Regions from separate parts of the Allobosea sp. Tri-49 genome, predicted to be linked through region 1. Evidence: riboswitches for the same ligand, from Rfam matches in the RefSeq annotation. Region 1 holds a riboswitch; the other holds the start of a gene.

Region 1 (14,131 bases):
AAGCTTATCAGCCGGCCGAGCGGCGATGGCTCCAGGCCCAGTGCCAGCAGCAACGTCATTTGCGCCTGGAGCAGGCCGAGTGTGGCGACCGCCGGACCGAGCACGCCGGCCGTGGCGCAATCGCCGGCGCGCGCCGGCATTTCGGGGAAGACCGCGCGATAGCTCGGCCCGCCGCCGCAGAAGGCGCCGACATAGCCGGCAAGGCCGACGATCGATGCGCTGACCAGCGGCTTGCCGGCGTCATGGCAGGCATCGCTCAGAACATAGGTCGCGGCAAAACTGTCGGCGGCGTCGACGACGATATCGGCTCGCGCCACCAGCTCCGCGACATTGTCTGGCGCGAGCCTGAGCGCCACCGCCTCGACCTCTACGCCGGGATTATAGGCAACGAGCGCTGCCCGCGCCGCCTCGACCTTCAACCGCCCGACATCGCCCATCCGGTAGAGCGGCTGACGATGCAGATTGCTTTCCTCGACCCGGTCGGGATCGACCAGCAGCACCCGGCCGATGCCGGCGCCGACGAGATAGGACGATACCGGACAGCCCAGCCCGCCGGCCCCGACGACGAGGACCCTGGCGCGGGCCAGCCGCGCCTGCCCTTCGGGGCCGACCTCCGGCAGCACGATCTGGCGGGCATAGCGATCGGTCATGGTTCTCTCCCTCGTCAGCCGAGCAGGGCCCGGCCGAGCACCGGGGTCGACGGTGCGGCCATGTCGCGCGGCTCCATCGGCCCGGCTTCGAAGGCGAGGCGCCCGGCTTCGACCGCCCGGGCGAAAGCGGCCGCCATCGCAGCGGGATCGCCGGCTTTCGCCACCGCGGTGTTCAGGAGGACGGCGTCATAGCCGAGCTCCATCGCCGCGGCCGCATGTGAGGGCAGGCCGATGCCAGCATCGACGACGAGCGGGATATCGGGGAAATGCGCCCGCAGAGCCCGCAGGCCGTAAGGGTTGTTCAGGCCCTTGCCTGTGCCGATCGGCGCGCCCCAGGGCATTAGCACCCGGCAGCCGGCCTCGACCAGCCGCTCGGCGACGACAAGGTCCTCGGTCATATAGGGAAAGACCTCGAAGCCCTCGGCGCAGAGGATGCGCGCCGCCTCGGTGAGGCCGAACACATCGGGCTGAAGCGTATCGGCCTCGCCGATTACCTCCAGCTTGATCCAGGGTGTGCCGAAGACCTCGCGCGCCATCTGCGCCGTCGTCACCGCTTCCTTGACCGAATGGCAGCCGGCCGTATTCGGCAGCACTTTGACGCCAAGGCCCCGGATCAGCGCCCAGAAATCCTGGCCGCCGCCGAGCCGGCCGGCCTCGCGGCGCAGCGAGACCGTGACGACATCGACGCCGGCCACTTCGACCGCCCGCTGCAGCACGGCCGGTGAGGGATATTGCGCCGTGCCGAGGAAGAGGCGCGAGCGCGGGGCGAAGCCATAGAAATCCATCGCCTTAGCCTCCCTGCATCGGCGCGAGGATCTCGAGCCGATCGCCCTCGGTGAGGATCGTCTGCGCCCGCGCGGCGGCGGAGACGAAAGCCTCGTTCACGGCCGTGGCGACGACCGCGCCGGCATAGCCCAATTCGGCCAGCGTCTCGGCCAGGACCGGGGCGGCGACCTCACGCGTGTCGCCGTTGACGATGATCTGCATGGGACAGCTCCTGGGGTGCGAGGAGACGATCGGCGACCTGCCGAGCCAAGGCCGGCGAGAGCAGGAAGCCGTGGCGGAAAAGGCCGTTGAAACGCAGAACCCGGCCATCCTCGACGATGCGGGGCAGATTATCGGGAAAGGCCGGGCGGACATCGGCGCGCAGCTCGACGATCTCTGCCTCGCCGAAGGCCGGGTGCAGCGCATAGGCGGCGCTCAAGAGCTCGATCGCCGAGCGAGCGCTGACACGGCTGCGATCATCGCTCTCGATCATCGTCGCGCCGATCATGAAATGCCCGTTGGAGCGCGGCACGACATAGAGCGGAATGCGCGGATGCAGCAGCCGCACCGGGCGGCTGAGGCTGATCTCGTCGGTACGCAGCACCAGCATCTCGCCACGCACGCCGCGCAACTCGCCGATCTGGTCGCGGGCGGCAAGGCCTCGGCAATCGACGATGCGATCGGCATCGAGCGCCGTCTCGTTAGCCTCGACGCCATAATGGATCGGCACGCCGGCCGCCCGAAGCGCCTCAGCCAACGCCGCAATGGCCAGGCGCGGATCGAGGTGAGCCTCCTGCTCGAAGAACAGGCCTTGCCGGAAGCGGCCGGCGAGGTCGGGCGCCAGCGCGGCGACGCCGTCGGCATCGAGCCGCTCGAAGCCGCTCGTGCGCGCTGAAAAACGCGTCAGCTCGCCGGCATCGCGGACCGGGGCGAGCACGAGCGTGCCGTGGACGCGCGTGCCGGGATAATGGCGCGGCCACCAGTCGAGCGCCTGCCGGCCCAGGATCACGACAGCCTCCTCGGCGCTCTCGCGCTCGCACCAGGGCGCGAGCATGCCGCCCGCGGCCCAGGAGCAGGCCTGCTGGCCGAGCGCTGCACTACGTTCGAACACTTCGACCGCGATGCCCCGCTCGGCCAGCTCGAGCGCCGTCACGAGGCCGGCGACGCCGGCCCCGATCACAGCGACGCGCATGGCCTCTACTCCGCCGCCGGCAGATAGAGATTGCCCCCCTTTTTGAGGAACTCCTCTGACTTCGCCGCCATCCCCTGCGAGGCCATCGCTTCCAGCGCGGCGCGCTCGTTGTCGCCCATCGCCAGCACTTCGGCGCGCAGGTCCTGGGTGATCTTCATCGAGCAGAATTTGGGGCCGCACATCGAGCAGAAATGCGCGACCTTGTGGGCGTCCTTCGGCAGCGTCTCGTCATGGAAGGCGCGCGCCGTGTCCGGGTCGAGCGCCAGGTTGAACTGGTCCTCCCAGCGGAAGTCGAAGCGGGCACGCGAAACCGCGTCGTCTCGAATCTTCGCGGCCGGATGGCCCTTGGCGAGATCGGCGGCATGGGCGGCGATCCGGTAGGTGATGACGCCGGTCTTGACGTCGTCGCGATCAGGCAGGCCGAGATGCTCCTTTGGCGTGACGTAGCAGAGCATGGCGCAGCCGAACCAACCGATCATCGCCGCACCGATGCCGGAGGTGATGTGGTCGTATCCCGGCGCGATGTCGGTGGTCAGCGGTCCGAGCGTGTAGAACGGTGCTTCGCCGCATTCGCGCAGCTGCTTGTCCATGTTCTCCTTGATCTTGTGCATCGGCACATGGCCGGGGCCCTCGATCATCACTTGGCAGCCCTTGTCCCAGGCGACCTTGGTGAGCTCGCCCAAGGTCTCCAGCTCGGCGAACTGGGCGCGGTCATTGGCGTCCGCGATCGAGCCGGGCCGCAGGCCGTCCCCGAGCGAGAACGAGACGTCGTATTTGCGCATGATCTCGCAGATCTCGTCGAAGCGCTCGTAGAGGAAGCTCTCCTTGTGATGCGCCAGGCACCAGCGCGCCATGATCGAGCCGCCGCGCGAGACGATGCCGGTGACCCGAGATGCAGTGAGTGGAACGTAAGGCAGTCTCACGCCGGCATGGATGGTGAAGTAGTCGACACCCTGCTCGGCCTGCTCGATCAACGTGTCCTTGAAGACCTCCCAGTCGAGCTTGATCGGATCGCCGCCGACCTTCTCCAGCGCCTGGTAGATCGGCACTGTGCCGATCGGCACCGGCGAGTTGCGCAGGATCCAGGAGCGGATGTTGTGGATGTTGCGGCCGGTGGAGAGGTCCATCACCGTGTCGGCACCCCAACGGATCGCCCAGACCAGCTTCTCGACCTCCTCGGCGGCGCCGGAGGTCACGGCCGAATTGCCGATATTGGCGTTGATCTTGACCAGGAAATTGCGGCCGATCGCCATCGGCTCAAGCTCGGGATGGTTGATGTTGGCCGGGATGATGGCGCGGCCACGGGCGATCTCGTCGCGGACGAATTCCGGCGTGACGAATTCCGGCACCGAGGCGCCGAAGCTCTCTCCATCGGCATGGCGTTCCTTGGCGCCCTCCAGCATGGCGGCGCGGCCGAGATTCTCGCGATGCGCGACATAGATCATCTCGGGGGTGATGATGCCGGCTCGGGCGAACTCGTATTGCGTCGCCATCTGGCCGGATTTCGCCTCGAGGATCGGGCGCTGCGCCGGGCAGGCCGGCACGAGTTGAGCTTCGCTGATATGGCCGTTATCGGCGGCGGTGACAGCGCGGCCGGGCACGGTCTGGAAACCGCGGGCATCGAGCCAGGCGCGGCGCGGCTGCGGCAGGCCGGCATTGAGATCAATCGAGACGTCGGTCTCGGTGAAAGGGCCGGAGGGGTCGTAGATCCGCACCGGCGGCTCGGAATCCGTGGTGAGCAGCACTTCGCGGAAGGGCACCCGCATCTCGGGATGTCCGGGTGGCGCGACATAGATCTTGCGCGAACCGATGATCGGGCCGGTTGTCACCGACTGCGGCGCGGCCTTGACGCTGTTCTTCTGGGGTTTGGTGTGGGCATTCATCTTAGGATCTCCTCCCTCTCAGGTTCAGGAGATCCGGGGCGTCTGACGGTCCAGTCGCTGTCTGCGGATGCACTTGTGGCGCAGCCGCGTTCCAGTCCCTCCGCCGGTATGACCCGGATCAGGTTCGATGGGTTCGGCCATCAGGCCATCTCAGCTCTTGCGAGCACCCCTCGGAACGAGGCGGAGGTTAGAACTGTCCCGATCTCTGCGCAACTGGCAAAGGACCACGGCTTTGCGCCGCGCGGCCATGCGCGGTGAGCATTACACGTGGAGACGTCGGAAAATCAGGCAGTGATGTCGAGATTGCCGCCCTGGCCGGCGGGGAGCGTCGCCTGTTGCTGCTCGGCAGCCTGCTGGAGCATGGCGACCAGAGCTTGATCCGAATCGGCGTTCTGCTTGACCATTTCGAGCTGCAGCGCCTGCTGCGTCGCAGCCGACTTCATGCTGACCAGGCTTTGCGCGATCGCGACCGACATTTCGCTCATGGCAGGCTCCTCGCCACGACCATAGGTGGCGAGCCTTACCCGAATCTGAATCCGGAATGGCGACCTTTAAGGCCAGCTCCGATCAAGGCGCGATGATCGACGGCACCGGCTTCGGCATCGGAATCTCGCGGTTCGGCTCCGGCGGCCCCGAACGGTCTCGCGCCAGCCGCTCACGCTCGCGCCTTGCCTCGACGCGATCGGAGCGTAGCTCGAGCTTCTGCACCTCGCTCGCATTCGGCGCGATCGGCACACCGGGGGCGCGCTGACGCTGGAGTTGCGGCGGGGAGGACTGCGCGGCGGCGGCGTCCGCCACGATCAGCCCGGCGGCGATCAGTCCGAGGAGGACCCATGGGTTCTTGCGCATGGCATTGCTCCAGTCGGGCAGGCGCAAGACCAGCCTGCCCCAAGAAGGAACGCCAGGCAGGCCGGGATTGTTCCATGGCCCGACGAGAAAGGCGGGGCGGCTCGCACGCCGCCGCTCTTCATCTCACTGCTGGTTCTGGCCAGTCAGCAACGGCGTGATCCGGCGCAGGGTCACGCGGCGGTTCTCACGCGAATCGCCTTGCGTCTGGACCTTCGGGTACTGCTCGCCATAGCCCTGCGTCGTCAGGTTCTCGGCGGGAACACCGAAGTCGCGGGTCAGGATCTCGGCGACCGACTGCGCCCGCCGATCCGACAGCGAGAGATTGTCGACATCCGATCCGACCGCGTCGGTATGGCCCTCGACCATGAAGACCTCGTTCGGCGCGTGCTCGACTGCCTGGCGCACTGCTTGCGCGATCACCCGCAGGCGCCCGGCTTGATCCTGCGTGATGGTCCAGGAACCGGAGTCGAAATTGATCGTGTCGACGTCGACGCTGCGCATATGAGCGCGCAGATCGGGCGAGTAGCGGACCTCGTCGAGCGTGTAGCGGCGCGGCACCGGCGCGACCGGCGGGGCGGTGATCGTCTCGTAGATCAGCCGCTCGTCGGCGCGCTCGGCATCGACGATGTAGCGTTCGCGCGGGATGCGCAGCTCTGGCGGCGGCAGCACCACCACCTCCTCGGCGAAGCGGGCTTGCGGCCCGTCACGGCGAACGTTGTCGATCATCACGAACTCGGCGCCGTCGCGTTCGCGCCGCGACCGACGCAGCAGCCGGCCTTCGGTGTCGGTCACCGTGACGATCTGCGTGCCATCGGGGCGATTATAGATCGTCACATTCTCCTCGCCGCGGCGCTCGCTGCGGGTGTCGAGGCCGAGATCGCGGAAGCGCTGGGTCTCGTCGTAGCGGATGACGGCGCGGTCGTCGTCGCCGCGGATGATGGTGCGGCCGGGCTCGCGGATGATGGTGACATCGCCCTCGCGGCGCTCCTCGCGCCGGCCGCGGACATCATCGAGCCGCGTCGCGCCTTGCGTCGCCATGATGCCGCCGATCGCGGCGGCGCCGAGTCCGATCGCAGCCGCGCCGCCAAGGCCGATGCCGCCGCGGCGGCCCTGCCGGTCAGGCGCGGGTTGGCCGGCCGGCGCCTGACCTTGGGGAGGCTGCACCTGTCCGGGAGCAACGCCCGGCCGCAAGGGCGCGCCGGGCTGGCCGACGCCGGGCGCCGCTTGCGACGGCACCGTTCCCGGCTGGGCAGGAACGCTCGGCGCACTTGCGGCATTCGGGGCGACAGGCGGCTGGCCGGGAACGGCCTGTCCAGGCACGGCCTGAGCCGGAGCGGCCTGGCCGGGCTGGCGGCCGGGTCCGGCCGGTGGTTGGGACGGAGCCGTCTGCGTGGGTGCAGCAGTGCCAGGCTGCGAAGGTACAGTGCCGGGCTGCGCCGGGGCTACCGGGGTGCGGCCGACCGGCGGTACGGCTGAAGGCTGTCCCGGCTGAGGCTGGCCGGCCCTCGGCGCAGCCCCTGGGGCGGGAACCATCTGTCCCGGCGCGGGCTGGCCCGGAGCCGCTTGGCCGGGCTGGCGGGCCGGCCCCGGCGATGGTTGCGGCGGGGTGGGTTGTGACGGAGCCGCTCCGGGCTGCGGCGGAACTCCCGGCGGCCGGCCGGCGCCGGGCGCGGGCTGGCCGGGCTGCGGCTGAGTGCTACCACTGGGAGCGAGCTGGCCCGGCGCGGGGCGCGCAGGCGCGGCCGGCGACGACGGAGTAGCTGCGGGCGGCATGGTCGGGGCCGTCTGCGGCGACGCAGGGCGGCGCTGAGTGCCGTCACCCGCCGGCGCTCCCGGCGCGGGAGGCTGGGCCGATGGCGCGGCCGGCCGGGCGGGCGCCGGCTGCGGGGCGATCTGGCCCGGAGCGGGACGCGGCGGTGTGGTCGGCGCGACCGAGGGAACGCGCGGGGCGCCCTGCGGAGCGGGCGGCGCGACTTGACCCGGCGCGGGGACCGGAGGCGGCGCGGGACGGCGCGGCTGCTCGGGCTCGGCCCGGCCGGCCGGAGGCGCCGCTTGCGGCGCGGATGGCGGACGCGGGGCGCTCGGGGCCACCCCGGACGGACGTTCCGGCACAGCGGGGCGGGCCGCCGGCGGCTGACCCGGTGCAGGGCGAGCGCCGGGGCGTTCCTGTCCGCCGGGGGCGGGACGCTCCTGCCCGCCAGGGCGCTGGCGGCGCGGATCAGGCCGCTCGTCATCGCCCGACTGAGCCTGGGCAAGCTGGAGCGATGGAGCGGCGAAACTGCCCTGCGACAGTGTGATGGCGGGGATGAGGGTGCCGAGCAGGAGCAGGTTTTTCGTGCGCATCATGACATCCGTTTCCAGTTGTTCTTCCGGAGATGAACGCCCCCGCGCCCTGAATTCCGAATGAACCGAAAACGGCCGAAATCGGGCACGGTTCCGCTGACCCAGCGGCAACCGGCCGATATTTTGTGTCTGTCAGAGCCCCGCCTGCGCCTTCACATAGGCCGCGATCTCGGCATGCGTCGCGAACCAGACGTCGCCCTTCGCCTTGGCGTGGCGCACCAGTTCCTCGAGAATCCAGAAGCGCGAGCGATAAGTGATGATGTGCGGATGCATGGTGAGCAGGAAGAGCCCGCCTTCGGCGTAGGCGCCGTCGAATTCGCGCTTGAAGATGTCGAACACCGCCTCGGGCGCCGTATAGGGCCGCAGCGCCTGGAAGCGGTTCATGTTGAAATAGACCGCATCGTCGCGAATCCACTCGACCGGCAATTCGACCATGCCGGTCGGCTCGCCCTTCTCGATTAGCTCGTAGGGATCGTCATCGGCGAAGAGCGAGGAATCGTAGATCAGGCCAAGCTCCCGCTCGATGGCGAGCGTCACCTCGGAAAAATCCCAGGACGGCGTACGCATGCCGACGGGCCGGACACCCGTGACCTTTTCCAGCGTGTCGGCCGAGCGCAGATGCAGTTCGCGCTCCTGCTCGGGCGGCACGGCGGTGTTGACCTCGTGGATCCAGCCATGCAGGCCGATCTCGTGGCCTTCCGCGACGACGCGGCGCTGCTCGTCGGGATAGAGCAGCGCGGTCACGGCCGGCACGAAGAAGCTCGCTTTGATCTCCTCGCGCGCCAGCATGGAGAGGATGCGCGGCATGCCGACACGGTTGCCGTACTGGCCCCAGGAGAGCCGACCAACCGACTTGCCGCCGTCGCGCAATTCGTTGGTCTCGTGGTCGACATCGAAGGAGAGCGCCACGGCGCAACGCGCCCCGCCGGGCCAGGCCTTGGGCTTGAGATTGCGACCGGCACGGACCTGCTCGACCTTGCCGCGCCAGGTCTCCTCCGGCCATTGCCACGGCTTCAATTCGGTCATGGCGTTCCTCCTGTCCTCGCTCACGCCGCCGCTTCGGGCAGCATCGGCACGGCCGCGAGCAGCCGCTTGGTGTAGTTATGCTGTGGGTTGTCGTAGACCTCGGCCGCCGACCCCTCCTCGACGATGCGGCCGCGGTACATCACCGCGACCCGGTCGCAGAGATGCCGGACCACCGAGAGGTCGTGCGAGATGAAGATCAGGGTCAGGCCGAGCTCGGCCCGCAAGCGCATCAGCAGGTTGATGATCTGCGCCTGGATCGAGACGTCGAGCGAGGCGACCGGCTCGTCGCAGACGACGAGGTCGGGCTGCATGGCGAGCGCGCGGGCGATGGCGACGCGCTGGCGCTGCCCGCCGGAGAATTGATGCGGATAGCGATCGGCGAAAGCCGGATCGAGCCCGACAGCCGCAAGCCAGTCGCGGACATAGTCGCGAGCGCCGGCCTTGCCGACCAATCCATGGGCGAGCGGGCCCTCGGCGATGCCGTCGCCGATGCGCATGCGCGGATCGAGCGAGGCGAACGGGTCCTGGAAGATGGTCTGGATGCGGGTGGTGAGCTTGCGCGGCTCCTGCCCCTCGCTCATCACTGGCCAGCCTTCGAAGCGGACCGTGCCCGATGACGGCGCATAGATGCCGGCGGCCATGCGCCCGAGCGTGGACTTGCCCGAGCCGGATTCGCCGACCAGCCCGAGTGCCTCGCCGCGCGGCACGGTCAAGGTGACCTCGTCGACGGCCATCACGGCGGGAAGCGGCTGCACCAGGCCAAGTTTCACGCCGAGCCCGCGCAGCGCGCCGGGCCGGGTCTCGAAACGCTTGCTGACGCGATCAGCGACGAAATAGGGCGCGCCGAGCACCGGCGCTGCAGCGGCTGCTGCCGGCTTGCGGGCGGGCGGGGAAGCATCGGGCACGCCGCCTCCGCGCAGCAGGAATTCGCCGGGTTTGGCGCGCGAGGGCAGCGCATCGAGCAGGGCGCGGGTATAGGCGTGCTGCGGGCGCGTCAGTACGTCGAGCGTCGGGCCCGCCTCGACGATCTTGCCGAGCCGCATCACCGCGACGTGCTGGGCGATCGAGGCGACCGTGGCGAGGTCATGGCTGATCCAGATCAGCGCCGTCCCGAGCTCGGCGACGAGTTCCTTCATCTCGACGAGTATCTCTGCCTGGATCGAGACGTCGAGCGCGGTCGTCGGCTCGTCGCAGATGATGAGCTTTGGGTGGTGTAGGAGCGCGATCGCTATGGCGACGCGTTGGCGCATGCCGCCCGAGAGCTGGTGTGGGTAATAGTCGACCGTGTCCTCGGGCCGCGGGATGCGGACTTGCGCGAGGCCGGCAATGGCGCGCCGGCGCGCCTCGGCACTCGAAACCGTCTCATGCGCCTCCAGCGCCAGCCTGATCTGCTCGCCGATGGTCAGAACCGGGTTCAGCGTCATCAGCGGATCCTGGAAGACCATCGAGACGACACGGCCGCGCAGCTTGCGCAACTCGTCCGGCGGGAGGCCGACCAGCTCGCGACCGTCCAGCTTGACCGAGCCGCTGGCGACGCGGCCAGGTGGGTCGATCAGGCCGATGATCGAGAAGCCGGTGACGCTCTTGCCAGAGCCGGATTCGCCGACGAGCCCCATCACCTCGCCGCGACGCAGCGAGAAAGAGACGCCGTCTACCGCTTTCACGACGCCGGCGCGGGTGAAGAACTGCGTGGTGAGGTCGGTGATCTCGAGCAGCGGCGCTGCGGCCACGCCAGCCTTCATCGCTTCAGCCTCGGATTGACCTGGTCGCGGATCTGGTCGCCGACCAGGTTGATCGCGACGATCAGCAGGATCAAAGCGAGGCCCGGATAGATCGAGATCCAGTAGCGGCCCGACAGCATGTACTGGAAGCCGTTGGCGATCAGCGATCCCAGCGAGGGCTCGGTCACCGGCAGGCCGACGCCGAGGAAGGAGAGCGTCGCCTCGAGCGCGATGGCGCTGGCAACCTGCACGGTCGCGACCACGATCAGGGGTGGCAGGCAGTTCGGCAGGATATGGCGCCAGATCACCTGCCGCGCCGGCAGCGGCGTCGAGAGCGCTGCCTCGACATAGTCCTTGCCGCGCTCGGCCGAGGCCGCGCCATGGGCGGTGCGGGCGAAATAGGCGTATTGCGCCGCGACCAGCGCGGCGATCAGCTGCGCCTTGCCCTGGCCGAGCAGGGCCGAGATCACCAAAGCGAGCAGGATCGCCGGGAAGGCGAGCTGCAGGTCGATGACGCGCATGATGAAGGCCTCACGCCGCCCGCCGACATAGGCGGCGGAAATGCCGAGCGTGACACCGATGGCGAAGGCGATAGCGCCGGCGACCAGCCCCATCTGCAGGGAGATGCGCAGGCCGTAGAGAATGGCGGAGAGGAGGTCACGCCCCTGCGCGTCGGTACCGAGCCAATGGGTGTAGCCGCTGGAGCCGACATAGCCCGGCGGGCGGCGGGCATCGGACAGGACGAGATTGGCGAGGTCGTAAGGATTCTGCGGCGCGATCAGCGGGGCGAGCAGGGCAACGCCGATCATCAGGACGACGACGACAAGCGCCGCGACCGCAACCCGGCTCTCGCGGAACTCGCTCCAGAAGCGGGCGATCGGCGTTTCCGTCCGCATCATGCCCGTCCCTTCCGCAAGCGCGGGTCGAGCGCGAAATAGGTCAGGTCGACCAGGAAGTTGATCATGATGAAGACGAAGGCGACCAGCATCAGATAGGCGACCATCACTGGCCGGTCGAGCGACTGGATCGAGTCGATGATCAGCTTGCCGATGCCAGGCCAGGAGAAGATCGTCTCGGTCACCACCGCGAAGGCGAGCGTCGAGGCGAATTCGAGCCCGAAGACGGTAACGAGCGGGATCGAGATCAGGCGCAGCACATGCCGGCGCAGGATGACGCCTTCCGAGATCCCTGCGGCGCGGGCGAATTTCACCGTGTCGGTCAGCATGATCTCGCGCGTGCCGGCCCGCGCCAGGCGCGTCATCAGAGCGAGCTTGAAGAAGGCGAGGTTCAGCGCCGGCAGAAAGAGGTGCGAGAGCCCGTTGAGCGTCAGGAAGCTCCATTCGACGCCGAAAAGCGAAGCGGTCTCGCCGCGCCCGCCCGCCGGAAGCCATTGCAGCTCGACGGCGAAGGTCATGATCAGGACGAGGCCGATCCAGAAGGTCGGCACCGAGAAGCCGAGGATCGAGAGCGCCATGATTGCCTTGGAGAGGACGCTCTCCGGCCGGTAGCCGGCATAGATGCCAGCGGGAATGCCGATCAGCGCCGCGCTCAGCACGGCCGCGAGGGTCAGTTCCAGCGTCGCCGGCAGGCGCGACAGGATGAGCTGGAGCACCGGCATCCCGAAGACGAAGGAGCGGCCGAAATCGCCGTGCAGGACGCGGCCGAGGAAGGTGAAATACTGCTCCCAGAGCGGTCTATCGAGCCCGTAGCGGGCAATGGTTTCGAGCCTGATGTCCTGGCTGACATCGGGGCCGATCAGCACGTCGATCGGGTTGCCGATCGCATAAACGCCGATGAAGACCAGCGCCGACATGACCAGCATGACGACGAGGGCTTGCAGGATGCGTTCGGCGATGTGGGTCAGCATCCATGCCGTCCCATTGAGAAATTCACGGCCAGGTCTCGACCATGGCGGCGCGCGTCTCCTCGACCCCGACCGCCCAGAGCGCCAGCATCTCCTCGTCCGGACGCTGATAGCGGCCGTGGAAATTGCCGTCGCCGAGGATCTCGCGTTTCCGCTGCGGATTGGCAGCGTGATAAAGCGCAGCGTTGAAGGGCGGTTTTGCCGCATCCGGCAGGGTCACGCCCTCGAGGCGAGTCCAGGGGAAGTTCTCCATCCAGGAGGCATGCGAGGCGGCCGGATCGACCGCCTTCACCGCCGCCTGGAAGCGCGGGCCGGCCCACCAATTGTGCATCTTGACGCTGGCGTCGGGACGCTTGCCCATCCACTCGATCACCGCCGTCATCACCGGTGAATTGCCACCATGGCCGTTGACCAGGACGATGCGGCGGAAACCGGAGCGGTAGACGCCTTCGAGCAGATCCTCGATCAAGGCGATATAAGTGGTCATCCTGAGCGAGATCGTGCCAGGATAGGCGGTGAAGCCCGGCGTCATGCCATAGGCCTGCACCGGGAAGACCGGAATGCCGAGCGGCTCGGCCGCCTCGGCGGCGACGCGCTCGGACAGAATCGCGTCGGTGGCGAGGCTCAGATAGGCATGCTGCTCGACGCAGCCGAGCGGCAGCACGCAGCGATCGTCGCGCTTCGCCTGCTCTTCGATCTGCATCCAGTTCATCCGGGCGACGAGCACGGTGCTGATCCTTGCGTTTCGGCGAGACCGCGTCATCCTTGACAGCGGTATAAGAGACCGTCAAGTTCCATATGGAACTAAATGGGATGTCCGAGATGGCACGCGCCCCGACTTCCTTGTCCAAACTCGATCGCGACCGGGAGGCGGCGCTGCGCGAGCTCGATCCGCTGACTGTCACCAAGCTCTGGGACAACCCCTGTTGGCTGTCCTTCCGGCTCAATTTCATCGCCTTCCGCTTCAACGACCCGGTCTATCGCTGGATCGAGACGCGCTACGGCCTAGTGCGGCCGGAATTCGTTGCGCTTTACGCCGTCGGGCTCAGGGGCGGCGTCGCGGCCAAGAACATCGTCTCCTCCTCCGGCCTGCCGAAGAACACGCTCTCGCGCGCAATCCAGAAGCTGCTGCAGCGGCGGCTGCTCAAGCGCGAGACCGATCCGGACGATCTGCGCAGCTATGTGCTGGCGCTGACCCCGGCCGGACGCGCCATCTTCGACGAGACCATGCCGATGATGGTGGACCAGCAGACCGCGATGCTCTCCGCACTCACCGAGGCCGAGCAGAAGCAGCTCTGCGAGCTGATGGACAAGATGGTGATCGCCTCCCCGACCTGGCCTGCCGATCTCGAACCCGAAGGGACCTCAATATGACCAAGCCCTTGTCGCACCGGTCCCCGCTCTGGCGGACCGCCGCACTCGCCGCCCTGATCGGACTGCCGCTCTCCGGCGCCGCCCTGGCGCAGACCCTGACGATCGGCGTCCGCGCCGGACCTGAATCGATCGACCCGCATTTCACCGCGACCGGCACCCATGCCGAGGCGCTGAAGCATGTCTTCGACACCCTGACCTGGTCGGGCGACAAGCTGCAGATCGAGCCGCGCCTCGCCACGAGCTGGAAGGCGATCGAGCCGAGCGTCTGGGAGTTCAAGCTGCGCCCCGGCGTCAAGTTCCATGACGGCTCCGACTTCACCGCCGAGGACGTCAAGTTCTCGATCGAGCGCATCCCTGTCGTCGCCGGCCCCAACCCAACGACGATCTATGTCCGGCGCGTCAAGGAGGTGAAGATCGTCGATCCGCTCACCGTCCACATCGTCACCGACGGACCGGCGCCGAAC
Region 2 (14,131 bases), 2.6 Mb from region 1:
CGGATCTGGCTCCTGACCTCAGCGTCGCCCGCCGCGGGCGACGCGCTCGATCTCGGCCCTGACCAGCCGCTCGACCATGGTCGGCAGGTTGTCGTCGAGCCAGGTCTTGAGCATCGGCTTCAGCATGTCCTTGACCAGGTCTTCGAGCGTGCGCGCATTGTTGCTGAGCACGGTGTTGGCAAGCGCGCCGAAAGCGCTGTGCACAACGGCGCCGGCCTGGTCGGAAATCAGCGCCGCCATGTCCATCGGCGCAGGTTGCGGCTGAACCGGAGGCGGCACGAAGGCGACAGGCTGCGGCGGCTCGGGCTCAGGCTCCGGTTGCACCGAGGCTTGCGGCTCGACGAAGTCGACATCGTCAGCTGATGCCTCGACGGGCGCAGCCGGCGCCTCCTCGATGCGTTTGGCCTCGGCGCCGAGATCGAGCACGTCGTCTTCGATGGGTTCCGGTTCGGGTTCCGGTTCAGGCTGCGGAGCGAGTGCCACCGGTTCCGGTGCAGGCTCCGGCGGCGGCTCGGCAGGCTTCTCGTCATCGGCGATGATCCGCCGAATGGAAGCGAGAATCTCCTCCATCGAGGGTTCGCTGGCCTTGGGCTGCGCGCTCATGCTGATTCCGGTCACTCGACTCAAGGAGCGCCCATGGAATCAGCGCGCCCTGCGTCATGAGTATTTCACTGAGAAACCAGCAGGCAAGCTAGCCTCGGGGCCACCCACAGGAGAAATCCGGAGTGTTGCGCCGGCGCGTCTACGCGCCGGCCAGAGTGCCTGTTCAGCGCCCGTCCGGCGTCTGGGTGCCCCAGAGCAGGCCCTTGACCTGATCATAGTGCTTGCGGGCGTCGTAGCGCTCGGCCTTGAGCTTCAGCGTGTCGGACGAAAGCCGCCCCGTCGCCGACAGCACGGCATAGGACGCGACGACGCGGTCGCGCTGCGCCGTCACCAGCGTCGAACGGGCGATCACCAGTTCCTGCTGGGCATTGAGCACATCGAGGGTGGTGCGCTGGCCGACCTTGGCCTCCTCGCGGACGCCGGCGAGCGCCGTCTCGGCGGCCTGGACCTGAGCCTGCGCCGCGGTGATCTGAGCCTTGGCGGCCTCGTGACCGCCCCAGGCCGACACCACCGCAGCGCGCACGGTGTCGCGCGAGGTGTCGACCTCGATCCGGCGCTGACCTGCCGTCTCCTTGGCCTGCCGCGTGCGCGAGTAGACCTGTCCGCCCTCATAGAGCGGGATCGTCAGGGTCGCGACCGCGCTGGCCGAGGTACGGTTGTCGCCGAAGAACTGGTTGTCGTAGCGCTGCTGGACGGTGCCGCGCACGCCGAGCACCGGATAGAGATCCGCCTCGGTGACCTTGACCTGCAACTCCGCCGCATCGACGCCGTGCAGCGCCGCGATGATGGCCGGATGCGCAGTCAACGCGGCGTTGAGCGCCGCCGGCAGGGATTTCGGCAGCAGGTTCTCGACCGGCCGGCCAGGAGCGAGCTGCTTCGGCTCGGTGCCGATGTTCTGGCGGAAGCGGGCGATCGAGGTCTTGAGGTTCGATTCGGCCAGGATCGCCTGCGATTGGGCCTGCGAGAGGCGTGCCTCGGCCTGCGCGACGTCGGTACGGGTCACCTCGCCGACCTGAAATCGATCCTTCGTCTGGCGCAGCTGCTCCTCCAGCACCTCGACGTTGTTGCGGTTCAGGTTGAGGATCGCCGTGTCGCGCAAGACGTTCATATAGGAGGTGGCGGCGTCGAGCAGGACGTTCTGCTCGGTGTTTTGCAAGGTCGCGCGGGCGCCGAGCACCTGCGATTCGGCCTGGCTGACGGAGCTGCGGGTCTTGCCGCCATCGAAGATGTTCTGATCGACCTGGACGCCGCCGCCGCGCGGGTTGAGGCGCGTGGTGCTGCGGTTATGCGGACTGCCGCCGCCCTGCGCGTTGAACGGGGTATCGCTGTCGGTGATGCTGGCGCCGATATCGGCAGAGGCCGTGACGCGCGGGCGATAGCCCGACAGCGCCTGCGGTACGTTCTCATTGGTGGCGCGCACCGCGGCGCGCTGTGCATTCAGCGTCGGATTGGCGGAATAGGCGCGCGCCAGCGCCGCGTCCATCGTCTGCGCCAGCGCCGGCGAGCCGGCCAGGGCTCCCAGCATGCCGGCGATCGCCAGACGGCTCGCGGTCTTCTTCAAAGTCGGTCGCGTTATGATCACTGGACGCCTCTTGTGCGGACTCTAGTCACGCCCAGGCATCGCCCCAGCCTCGGCACTCGGTCTAAAAGCATAAGCTTTGCAGCTCGCCTCGCCAATGTCGCGAGAGGAACTGGCCGCTTTTCATTTCTGCAGTGCCGCAAAAATGCGACACTCCCGCCGGTGATTAGTACCGACGGACTACCCATTCTGGGGAAAACCGCCCTGAAGAGCGATCCGACTCACAGGGCAAACACCTCCACCTTGCGGAATTCGCGCAGTACGGGAGCCGCCGCGTCGAAGACCGGCCGCCCCGAAAACGATTCGCCTACCTTGCGATAGAGCACGACGCGCGCCGAACGGCCCAGCCCCTCGACCACGATCAGGCGTCCGCCCTGGCGGACATGGCGGAACAGCGGCTCGGGTTGAACCTCGCAGGCGCCGCTGACCAGCACGGCATCGAACTGCCGGTGCTCCGGCAGGCTCGCGACCAGTTCAGCGGCCGCAACACCCGGCTGGGCGAAGGCGGCACGCGCCAGCGCCAGCGCAGCCTCGTCCGGCTCGAGCAACGTCGTCTTGGCCCCCATCGCCGCCATCAGCGCGGCGCCATAGCCGGAACCGCCGCCATATTCGAGAGCCTCTTCGCCCGGCTGCAGATCCAGGATCTGGATCATGCGCGCGCTCACCATCGGCGCCGGCAGGGCCCGGCTCGTACCCGGCAGCGGCTCCTGGCGGTCGAGATAGGCCAGATGCGCAAGCTCGCCCGGCAGGAAAGCCTCGCGCGGCACCGCGTCGGCCGCGGCGAGCACGGCGCGATCGGTCACGTCATAGGTGCGCAACTGGCAATCGACCATCACGCGCCGCAGTTCGGCGAAGCTGCTCATGCTCAAATCTCCAAAGGAAGGCGCCCCGGCGGGCGCCTCGACCCCTGCCCGCGGGTTTTGGGCGAGGCGACGCCAAAAGGCAAGCCGTCGTGGTGGGCACGGGTGCTGGTGGCGCCATGATCCATCTTTCGGCGCATGCCGACCTTGGAGAAGGCCCGGTGCGGCACACATTAAGAACGAGCGCCGCCGCCCCAACGAGAACGATTGGGCAAGCCGCGCGTTTCGCTGGAACAGCAGCGACCGAGGCGAGATGCACTTTCCATCAGGAAGACATGAGCTGAGGGCCGCCTTCAAGCGGATCGAGGCCGAGTTGCCTCCCCGTTTCGCCCGGGCGATGCGCTGGCTCCGGCATCGCGATTCGCGCCTGGTCCGGATTCCCGCCGGGCTCGCTCTCATCTTCGGCGGCGTGTTCTCGTTCCTGCCGATTCTGGGCGTGTGGATGCTCCCGCTCGGATTGATGCTGCTCGCGGCCGATATTCCACCGCTGCGGCGGCCGATGGCGCGCTTCGCGACCTGGTGCCTCGGCCTGCTGGAACGCTTCAGGCGTAGGCGCTCGGATTGAACGGTCGGCCTGTGCCCGGCGCGAGGACGTCGTCCCCGAGGGACAACCCGCCGAAAATCACCGAAACATCAGTGCAGGAAGAAGGTGGAGGCCTCGCCCGGAATCGAACCGGGGTGCAAGGATTTGCAGTCCTCTGCGTAACCACTCCGCCACGAGGCCATCCCGGAGCGCCGCCCAAAGCGCGCTCCTCGGCGGGCGTATAACCACATGCCGCAGCGCGCCGCAACCGAAACTCTCTCGGCAATGTGAATTGACGCTGGGGCAGACCGGGCGCCCACGATTTTCTCCGCCTTGATGCCAGCAAAAGGCTTGCACCCGGCCGGCGGCGTCGCTATACGCCGCCCACCGATCCCGGATAGCTCAGCGGTAGAGCAATCGACTGTTAATCGATTGGTCGCAGGTTCGAATCCTGCTCCGGGAGCCAGCATTTTCGAGGGCTTGAGCGACAAACGCTTAGGCCCTTTTTGCTAGCCGCGGACGGATTGGTGCAGCGGAGGCGCGACAGACGGCGATGCGGCTCTTCGGGCTCGAACTTTCCCTGCGTCGCTGGGCCGCCCTGATCGGTTGGAGCGCGGTCGCCATCGTCATCGTCGCGACCCTGTCCCCGATCGGCGCTCGCCCGCATATCGCGCATCTGGGACCGCAGATCGAACGCTTCGCCGCCTATCTGGTCGCTGCGGCGGCTCTCGCCACAGCCTATCCGGCACGCAAGGGCGTGATTCTCCTGTGCATCGTCGCCGGCGCCGCCGGGCTCGAGCTCGCCCAGCATTTCGAGGCGAGCCGGCATGCCCGCGCGCTGGATGCGCTGGTCAAGATCATGGGCGGCCTGACCGGGATTGCCGTCGTGGCGCTGTGCGAGCGGCTTTGGCCGAAGCGCGTCGCCGCTCCGGTGATGGTGCGGCGCCAGGACTGAGCGGCCTGCCCGCCGCTTCTCCTCTGCCCCGTTATGCTGCCGGCTGCACGCTGGCGAAGGCCTCTGCGATGCGCTGCGGCGCCGTCGGGCGCGCATACATGCGTTCGAGATAGCGCTGGAGTCGCGGGAAGCCGTCGAGCAGCCCGTCTTCGTTCGCCCAATCCATCAGGTAGGCGGTGACGCAATCTGCCGCCCCCATCCGGTCGCCGACGATGAAGTCGCGCCCCGCCATATGGGCCTCCAGCACCGCCGCCATGCGCCTGAACTCCTCGCTGGCGAGCGTGATGTCCTGCGGCAGCCGCTTCTCCTCCGGATAGAGGAAGCTGTGCTTGGTGATGCGCCAGAGCGGCTGCTCCAATTCGGTCATCGCGAACAGGATCCAGCGATAGGCTTGCGCCCGCTCGTCGAGATCGTCCGGCAGCAGGCGTTTCTCCGGGAATTTCTCGGCCAGATAGAGGATGATCGCCGCCGATTCCGGCAGGACATTGTCGCCGTCGACCAGCACCGGCAGCTTGCCGGCGGGATTGAGCTTCAGGAATTCCGGCGTCTGCGCCTCGCCGCCAAGCAGGTCGACATGGACATAGTCGAACGGAACGCCGAGCTCCTTCAGGCCCCAAAGCGCCCGCAAAGTGCGGGTGGGCCCAAATCCGTAGAGCTTCATCATCGTCTCCTCCCATACATACCAATTGGTTTGTATTGATACCCCTCCGGCTGACAGCCTGTGTCAGCAATCTCTGCCGTGACCTGCCGCAGCGCCATGATCGCGCCACCATCGCACCTAGCTTGACCCGTCCCGAACGGCGCCGCGATCAATCGCAGCTGGCGCCCGCCCCTGGAGAACCGATGCGATGCTCGCCCGTTCCGCATTCGTGACGCCGCTGCTGTTGATTCTCGCCGCACCCGCCCTCGCCCAGACCGCAACGACGACGGCAGCTCCCGAGCCAGCTGCAGCAAGCAAGGCTCCCGACGCCTGCCGGTTGCTGCCGCAGGCCGATCTGGAAGCGCTCTTCCCCAGCCGTCCCATCACAGCGAAGGGCCCGACGCTGAGCCCGATCAGCCGTGGCCCGCAATATGCCGAGAGCTGCATGTATTCGGTGAAGCTGCCGAGCCCGACCTCGAAGATGGACCATGCCCGCTTCGCCTCGGTCACGGTGATCCGCTGGGACGGTGTCGCCAAGGGACGCGAGACCCCGGCCCAGGCCTTCGCCTCGATCAAGGCGACGCGCGAGAAGGTCGCCGGCGATCCGAAGATCACCCTCAAGCTCGAGCCGCTCGCCGGCATCGGCGACGAAGCCTTCCAGGAGACCAATTCGTCCAGCATCGTGATCCGCGCCCGCAAGGACGATCTGATCTACGCCGTCTCGCTCGATCTCTATTCCGAGCAGACCGCGCCGAACGCGCTCGCTCTGGCGAAGCAGGCGGCGGCACGCTGGCAGGGCGGAACCGGCATGGTCGACGCACCGACCAAAGTCGCTGCCAACAGCGCCGTGACAGTGCCGCAGGACACCCGCCCCTCCTCCGTCGCGCCTGCCGAGCAATGGCCCGACGCCTGCGCCCTGCTGACGCCGGCCGAGGTCAAGGCCGCCTTCCCAGACATGATAGTGAGCGACCCGCGCAAGCTGATGGGCAAGATCACCCATGAGAGCCGCGAAAACCGGCAGGAGGCCCTGCCGAATCCGATCGGCTGCCAGTTCGACGCCAAGCGCACGGTCGAAAAGGACGGCAAGCGCACGGTCGAACTCAACCAGATCCAGGTCAGCGTCCGTAACGTCGCCGCCAGCGAGGATCTGTCGAAGCGCTGGTTCCAGAGCGCGATCAAGGTCTCGGAGGCCAAGACACCGGTCGCGGGCCTCGGCGACGAGGCGGCGCTCGACATCATGAACCGCATCCATATCCGCAAAGGTCTGACCACGGTCGATGTCCGCGTCTCCGGCGGCGAGCGCGATCAGTCGCTGCACGATCAGGCCAAGGCGCGCGTCGGCGAGCTGGCGAAGATCGTCGCGGGGCGGCTGAAATAGCGTGCGGTCGCGGCGCCGCTGCTGATAGGGAGAGCCCGATCAGCAGAAGGCACCGATTCATGACTGCGCGTTTCACCGAGACCCTTCGCCAGGCCAGCCAGCCGGCCTGGTCGCAGTGCGTCGGCCACCGTTTCGTCCGCGAACTGCTCGATGGCTCGGTCTCCGACGCGGTCATGGTCCGCTATCTGGTCCAGGACCATCGCTTCATCGACAGCTTCCTGACCCTGCTCGGCGCCGCGCTCGCCGGCGCCGACAGCTTCGAGGCCCGCATCCGCTTCGGCCGCTTCATCGGCATGGTCAGCGGCGAGGAGAACACCTATTTCCTGCGTTCCTTCGCGGCGCTCGGCGTCAGCGAGCAGGAGCGCATCGAGCGCCCCGACAGCAAGCCCACCGCCGGCTTCAAGGCAATCATGCGCGAAGCCGCCGCAACGCGCTCCTATGCCGCCGCCCTCTCCGTGCTGGTCGTGGCCGAATGGCTCTATCTCGACTGGGCGCAGACTGCGTCCCAGCCTCTGCCGGCGAACTTCGTCCATGCCGAATGGGTCACGCTGCACGACAATCCCGATTTCCGGGATTTCGTCGGCTTCCTGCGGGCCGAGCTCGACCGCGTCGGACCAGGCGAGGCTGAGACCAGCCAGGACTTCTTCCTGCGCACCGTCGCGCTGGAGAAGGCCTTCTTCGACTCGGCTTATGACGGCGAAGCCTGATCGACCCCGTCTCGCCTGAGGCAGACGTGACAGGCGCGAGCCGCTCTGCCACAAGGGCTTACGAGAGACGGGGGCGTTCGCCGCAAGGTGAGCTGAGAAGCACCCTTCGAACCTGAACCAGATCATGCTGGCGGAGGGAGTCGCTCGGGGCAGCCTCGTCAGTGCTTATCCCCGTGCCCGCCTTCCACCGGAAAGGCGAGCCTTGACGACGCAGGACGCGACAGAGCGGAGCCTAGCTTCCGGCGCAAAGCCCATGATGGCCGCGCTCGCTCCGGCGCTGCGCACCATCCTCGTCCTGCTGCTGGCTTGGCAGGGCGCGATCTGGCTGTTCGGGCCGCCGCGCTACATCCTGCCTTCGCCGCTCGAGGTCGCCGCCGCCTTCCAACGCCAGCCCGCCTTTCTTGCCAGCCACAGCCTGACCACCATGGCCGAGATGGCGCTCGGCTTCGTGCTCGGCTCAGCGTTCGGCGCGCTGACGGCGCTCGCCATCGTGGCGCTGCCGCGGCTCGGGCGCCTGCTCTGGCCGGTGCTGCTGGTGCTGCAGTCCTTCCCGGTCTTCGTCATCGCGCCGCTTTTGGTCGTCTGGTTCGGCTTCGGCATGGGCTCGAAAGTGATCATGGCGACGATCATCATCTTCTTTCCCGTAGCCTCCGCCTTCACCGATGGCCTGCGCCGAACCGACCCCGAACTCATCGACGCCACCGCGCTGACGACAGCAACGCATTGGCAGACGCTGCGCTATGTCCGCCTGCCCTTGGCCATGCCCAGCCTGCTCTCAGGCCTGCGGGTCGCGGCACCGCTGGCGCCGCTCGGCGCCGTGATCGGCGAATGGGTCGGCTCCTCGGCCGGGCTCGGCTTCGTCATGGTCCAGGCCAATGCCCGCATGCAGACCGACACGGTCTTCGCCGCGATGACCGTGCTCGCCGTGCTCAGCCTCGTCCTGCGCCATCTCGTCGACACGCTCGGCCCGCACCTCATTCCCTGGGCGAGCGAGCAATGACGCTGCCCCGCTTCAAGCCGATCACGCAGAAGGATTTCGCCCGATGACCCTCCGCGCCCTCACCAGACGCGCCCTCCTCGCCACCGGCATCGCTTTGGCCGCCGGCCTCGCCAGCCCGGTCCGCGCCGCCGACAAGCTGACCGTGATGCTCGAATGGTTCGTCAACCCGGACCATGCGCCGCTCGTCGTCGCGCAGCAGCTCGGCCTGTTCAGGGAGGCCGGGCTCGAGGTCACGATGGTACCGCCCTCCGACCCATCCGCCGTGCCGCGCCTGGTCGCAGCCGGGCAGGCCGATATCGGCATCCACTACCAGCCCAATCTCTATCTCGATCACGCCGCCGGCATCCCGATCGTCCGCGTCGGCACCTTGGTCGAGACGCCGCTCAACAGCGTCATCGTCAAGGCCGACGGGCCGATCAAGTCCCTCGCCGACCTCAAGGGCAAGACGGTCGGCTATGCCGTCTCGGGCACCGAGACCACCCTGCTCGGCCAGATGCTGGCCAAGGCCGGCCTCAAGCTCGACGACGTCAAGCTGGTCAACGTCAACTTCGCGCTCTCGGCCGCGCTGATCGGCGGCAAGGTCGATGCCACCATCGGCGGCTACCGCAATTTCGAGCTGACGCAGCTGAAGCTCGAAGGCCATCCCGGCACGGCCTTCTATCCCGAAGAGCACGGCGTTCCCGCCTATGACGAACTGATCCTGATCACCCGCCGTGATGCCCTCGCCGACAACCGCCTGCCGCGCTTCCTCGATGCGATCGAGAAGGCGGCGCTCTATCTGACCAACCACCCGCAGGAGGCCTGGAAGCTCTTCATCGCCGCCCACCCCAATCTCGACGACGCCCTCAACCGCCAAGCCTGGACCGACACCCTGCCGCGCTTCGCCAAGCGCCCGCGCGCCCTCGACCAGCGCCGCTATGAGCGCTTCGGCGCCTTCCTCGTCGAGCGCGGCCTGATCACCAAGGCCCCGGCGCTCGCCGAGATCGCGGGCGAGGTGAAATAACGGGCGGGTCGCGGCGGCAGGCCCATCTGCCGTCGCGAGCCACCCCGCGCCCACATCAGAGCGGCCCTGTGCGTGCCGCTCTGGGTTCGGCGCCTATCGCGATGCTATGAGCCGGCTTCGCGGCCATAAGGCGGGCCCTCGCCCGCCATCGCAGCTGCGCCCGGCGAAATCACCCGCATGAACGTCAGCAAGCCGATCGCCTCCACCCGCCGCGCCGACCTGCCGGTGCTGTTCGCGCTCAGCGCGACGCATCTGCTCAACGACATGATCCAGTCGCTGATCCCGGCGATCTATCCGATCATCAAGACGGCCTACGCGCTGGATTTCGGCCAGATCGGCCTGATCACGCTGACCTTTCAAATCACCGCCTCGCTGCTGCAGCCGCTCGTCGGCCACTACACCGACAAGAACCCGATGCCCTATTCGATGGTCGTCGGCATGGGCTGCACGCTGACCGGGCTGATCGGCCTCGCCTATGCCGGCAGCTATCCGCTGCTGCTGTTGGCTGCGGCCTGCGTCGGGCTCGGTTCCTCGATCTTCCATCCCGAGGCGACCCGCATGGCCCGCAACGCCTCGGGTGGCCAGCAAGGGTTGGCGCAAGGCATCTTCCAGGTCGGTGGCCAGAGCGGCGGCGCGCTCGGCCCCTTGCTCGCCGCCTTCATCATCGTGCCGCGCGGCCAGACCAGCGTCGCCTGGTTCTCGGCCGCGGCCCTGCTCGCCATGATCCTGATGGTCTGGACGGCGCGCCGCTATGCCGAGCTGAGCAAGGCAGCTGCGGCCGCCCCGAAACCCGTGAAGGTCGCGGCTGCCGCGCCCGCGGCCCCCACCCATTCCAAGGGCCAGATCGCCTTCGCGATCACCATCCTGGTGATCCTGCTGTTCTCGAAGAACGCCTACTCGTCGAGCTTCAGCTCTTATTACACCTTCTATTTGATCGGGAAGTTCGGCGTCTCGGTGCAGGCATCGCAGCTGATGCTGTTCCTGTTCCTCGCCGCCGCTGCGGTCGGGGCGCTCGCCGGCGGCATCATCGGCGACAGGGTCGGCCGCAATCGCATCCTCTGGTTCTCGATCCTCGGCGCCCTGCCCTTCTCGCTGCTGCTGCCCTTCGCCGACCTGTTCTGGACCGGCGTGCTGACGGTGGTGATCAACCTGATCATGGCGAGCTCCTTCGCCGCGATCCTGATCTACGCGATGGAGCTGATGCCGGGCCGGATCGGCCTGATCGGCGGACTGTTCTATGGCCTGTCCTTCGGCCTCGGCGGGCTCGCGGCGGCGATCCTCGGCGAAGTCGCCGACTGGATCGGCATCGAGGCGGTCTACCGCATCTGCGCCTTCCTGCCGGCAATCGGCCTGCTCGCCTGGTTCCTACCGAAGGTCGAGCACCGGCGGGGATAGAATTCGCTACCGCCGCCAGCAGGACCGAGGTCGGGCCACTCAATCGGGGCAAGCCAGCGTTGCGGCACATTGCGTGCCACACGAACAACAACAGGACGTGAGTTTCAATGATCTACGAAATGCGCGTGTATCGCTGCCTGCCTGGCCGGCTTCCGGCTTTGCTCGACCGCTTTGACAAGGCCACGCTGAAGCTGTGGGACAAGCACGGCATCCGGCAAGCCGGCTTCTTCACCACGTTGATCGGGGAGTCCAATCAGGACCTGACCTATTTCCTGGCCTGGGAATCGCTCGCCGAGCGCGAGACGAAATGGACGGCGTTCGCGACCGATCCGGAGTGGACCGAGGTGCGCATCAAGAGTGAAGCGGACGGCCAGATCGTTGCCAACATCGTCAGCCAGATTCTGGCGCCGACGGCCTTCTCCGCGGTCAAGTAAGCCTGGACAGACGCTTGCCTATGCCAAAACAAAAGCAGCAAGGGCGACGTCGCCCTTGCTGTCAGTTGAGTTGAAGCCCTTGCGGTTACGCAGTCGCGGCAACGGTCCGGGGTTCGTCGCGGTACTGGTACCGTCTACGATGCAGGCTGCGCCTCCGGCATCTTCCATGTGCCGTTCAGGAACACGGCGCGAGGACGGTAGAGCCGGAATGTGTAATTCCACCCCTGCGTGATCGGCAGGCAGTTCGCGATCTTGCCGTCGCAGCCGCCGAACTGGATGTCGATCGCGCCATCGGCGCTTGTCTTGCCGGTGATGCTGTTGACCGAATAGGCGTCGTATTCGTTCTTCTGGAAGAAGCCTTTGTCGTTATAGACGCTGATCGACCAGAACGCGTCGACGGGGACATCCTTGACCCTGAGCTTGTAGACCGTCTTGCCGTCGTTCTTGGCCGGGGTGAATGAGGGGTAGGATGCATCCTTGCCGGGGTTGCCGCCCCAGCCGGCTGCCGTGCCGAGCAGGTGCATGACCGGATCGACCTTTCCCTTCGGGCCGAACGCGTTGATGAAGCTGCCCGATGATGCGGCGGAGAGCGCTTCGAGCGCGTCACGGATCTTCTTTTGTTGAGCAAGGTCCCAGTTCGGGGCCTCGAACTTGCCGACCGACTTCTGCTCCACCTTCAGCGCATCTTGCAGAGCGTGAACCTGCGCGAGGTCCTTGCTGTCGTTGGGATCGACAAGGATACGGACCGCAACGAACACATAGCGGGTGCCGACCTTGTCCCTGGTGAGCGTCGTGCGGCCCGGCTTGTAGACCACCATCGGGGTGTAATGGTCCTCGCTGATGACCTGCATCGAGACGAAGCGCTTGCCGGCATCAGGAAGGGTGATGGTCACCGGGCCGGCATCGAGGTCGAAGAGCGCCTGGGAATAGAGCGTATCCCGGTTCATCCGGACCACCGGCTGGTTGTCGATCGGCGTCGGCGTCCTGCTATGGGCGAACTTGCCGAAGGCGCCAGCGTCGGCCGTCTTGCGCATATAGAAATCGCTCTCGGCTCGCTTGAAGTTGTCGAGATTGACTGGAACCGGCTGGGCGAACGCCACGCATGGCGCGAGAACCAGGAAACCCAGGCTGTAGACCGACATCATTCGCATTGAACGGTACCTCATTGGTGTCTTTGGTCGATTTGCTCGTCGTTACCGCGCAGACAGCGCAGCGGTCTCCGCGGCGCATTCGGATGCCGGGAGCATCCGCTTCGCCTTCGCGGCCTTCACCTCCGCTTTCGCGGCCTTGAGGTCGGCGAGGAAAATCGGGTCGGTCTGCAGCCGCGCGACGGTCGCCGCGCCCATGATCCGCCCGGCATCGACATCACTCTGCCAATGCGCGTCGCAGATCACCCGGCTCTGCCCGAATTCGAGGCCGCGCTTGAGCAGCGCATCGGCGCGCTCGGGATTGATCTGCGCGAACACGAGGGCCCAGCCCCAGCCTGCCGCCGTGTGGCCGGACGGGTAGGAGCCGTCGCTCCGCAGAATGGCCTCCTGATCGGCCCGGCAGGTCGCTTCGTTGTGCACCACGAAGGGGCGAACCCGGTTATACTTGTTCTTCACGCCATAGGTGGAGAGGCCGAAATCCGACAGCATCTTCTGCGTCATCGCATAGAGGCGCGGCGTCCGCTTGCTGTCGATCTTCACACCCATCGCGCAGGAGAAATTGTCGGCAGCCTGCGGAAAGGCGAGATCGGCGTCGGCATGAGCGAGCTTCCAGCGCGCGGTGTTTCGCAGGGGAAGCGTCGCCTTGCGCGCTTCCTCGTCCCGGGCCAGCGCCGCCGAGCCCGCCTCGGGCGGCGGGCCGAGCAGGACCAGGCTGTTCGGCAGGTCGGATTGCTTGAGATAGCCCGGCGCGATCTTGAAATGCGGGTCGGTGACCTTGGGCGGCACTTCGGCCGATTGCGCAAAGGCCTGCCCGCAGATCGCGAGCAGCATCAACACAGAAGCGCCTGCGGCCCGCACCGTAGTCCCAGTCATCGACATTCCCATTCCTTTCGACCTGGCTGAACTCATGAAGGCCGCCCGGTCAGAACCGGTATGTCGCCGCAACGGCGGGGCCGTGCTGCGTCACGTCGTACGAGAAGCCGCCATCGCGATAATCGACATGGAGCGCCCGGTAGCCGGCTTTCAGCGTCAGGCTTTCGCTCCAGGCGTAGTTGACGCTGCCCAGGCCCTGCCAGGTCAGGCGCGAGCCGGCGCCGAAGCCGCCGATATCGCCCGCCACCGTCAGGCTCCACGGACCGCCGAGCTGGATCCCGAGCCGGGCGCCGACGATCTGATCGACCCACATCTCGGATTCGCGGTGGTCGATGCGAAGATTGGCGAGCCCGGGCAGGACCTCCAGCTTGGTGTTGAGGTTCCAGAATCGGACGCCGCCGCCCACGTCGAGCGCGAGGACGGTGTCCTCATAAACGCGATAGAAGGCGGAGCCCTGCACGGTGGTGCTCTGCGAGCGCAGCTTCAGCGCCGAAAAGAAGGGCCCGGGCAGATTGCCGCCGGTCGTCACCTGCGAGAACTGCCCGTCGACCAGGACACTCCAGCGGTCGATGCGCATTTCGGCAGCTGCCATCAGCGCGCCGTTGAGCTCCTTGAGCACATCACGGAAGCGCAGATTGATATCCGCCGCCGGCAGCGGCGGCAGCGTCGCGCTCCTGCCGTTGATCGCCGTCGCCCAGACATAACTAGTGACGAAAAAGCTCGGTCCGGGCGCGAGTACGGGTGCCGGACGCGTGGCGGGCTGCGGGAGATCGGACGCCCAGGCCGGCCCGCACAGGCAAACCGCCATCACCCCGATGGCGAGATCGCGCGCCGTTTCGCCTGACATTGCTGCTTGTCCCCTGCCTTGCCCGGCCTACCGGCACCTGCGCGAGCGCTCCGGCTCAGTGCAGCACGCGATCGCGGCCCGACCGGCCGGCGACGATCGTTGCAAGCATTTCGTGCATGGGCCGCCTGCCCGTCTTGCCATTTCGCGCCAATCGCGACCGGCTATTCTCTCCCTCCGCCAGCCGCG

What was found. Region 1 has a riboswitch for thiamine pyrophosphate ahead of thiC (phosphomethylpyrimidine synthase ThiC). Riboswitches for the same ligand answer to the same signal wherever they lie in the genome.
Region 2: it holds a riboswitch for thiamine pyrophosphate, as region 1 does, so the genes downstream of both, BLM15_RS03470 (ABC transporter permease) here and thiC (phosphomethylpyrimidine synthase ThiC) in region 1, are expected to answer to the same signal.

The regions. Positions count from the first base shown of each region.
Region 1 is NZ_CP017946.1:4,050,091-4,064,221, reverse strand. It holds gene BLM15_RS19605 (HesA/MoeB/ThiF family protein) at 1-650, opposite strand, end outside; gene BLM15_RS19600 (thiazole synthase) at 665-1,435, opposite strand; gene thiS (sulfur carrier protein ThiS) at 1,440-1,637, opposite strand; gene thiO (glycine oxidase ThiO) at 1,606-2,607, opposite strand; gene thiC (phosphomethylpyrimidine synthase ThiC) at 2,613-4,490, opposite strand; TPP riboswitch at 4,568-4,671, opposite strand; gene BLM15_RS19580 (hypothetical protein) at 4,775-4,975, opposite strand; gene BLM15_RS19575 (hypothetical protein) at 5,058-5,339, opposite strand; gene BLM15_RS31915 (OmpA family protein) at 5,463-6,659, opposite strand; gene BLM15_RS19565 (polysaccharide deacetylase family protein) at 7,815-8,708, opposite strand; gene BLM15_RS19560 (dipeptide ABC transporter ATP-binding protein) at 8,729-10,450, opposite strand; gene BLM15_RS19555 (ABC transporter permease) at 10,447-11,328, opposite strand; gene BLM15_RS19550 (ABC transporter permease) at 11,325-12,296, opposite strand; gene BLM15_RS19545 (creatininase family protein) at 12,319-13,020, opposite strand; gene BLM15_RS19540 (MarR family winged helix-turn-helix transcriptional regulator) at 13,116-13,667, shown strand; gene BLM15_RS19535 (ABC transporter substrate-binding protein) at 13,664-14,131, shown strand, end outside.
Region 2 is NZ_CP017946.1:699,270-713,400, reverse strand. It holds gene BLM15_RS03520 (PopZ family protein) at 19-603, opposite strand; gene BLM15_RS03515 (TolC family outer membrane protein) at 767-2,185, opposite strand; gene BLM15_RS03510 (protein-L-isoaspartate O-methyltransferase family protein) at 2,404-3,045, opposite strand; gene BLM15_RS03505 (hypothetical protein) at 3,296-3,607, shown strand; tRNA gene BLM15_RS03500 (tRNA-Cys) at 3,693-3,766, opposite strand; tRNA gene BLM15_RS03495 (tRNA-Asn) at 3,957-4,031, shown strand; gene BLM15_RS03490 (VanZ family protein) at 4,119-4,520, shown strand; gene BLM15_RS03485 (glutathione S-transferase family protein) at 4,552-5,184, opposite strand; gene BLM15_RS03480 (hypothetical protein) at 5,369-6,538, shown strand; gene BLM15_RS03475 (TenA family protein) at 6,598-7,245, shown strand; TPP riboswitch at 7,305-7,401, shown strand; gene BLM15_RS03470 (ABC transporter permease) at 7,502-8,245, shown strand; gene BLM15_RS03465 (ABC transporter substrate-binding protein) at 8,289-9,248, shown strand; gene BLM15_RS03460 (MFS transporter) at 9,426-10,643, shown strand; gene BLM15_RS03455 (NIPSNAP family protein) at 10,751-11,077, shown strand; gene BLM15_RS03450 (DUF1254 domain-containing protein) at 11,212-12,219, opposite strand; gene BLM15_RS03445 (acid phosphatase) at 12,271-13,098, opposite strand; gene BLM15_RS03440 (hypothetical protein) at 13,148-13,945, opposite strand.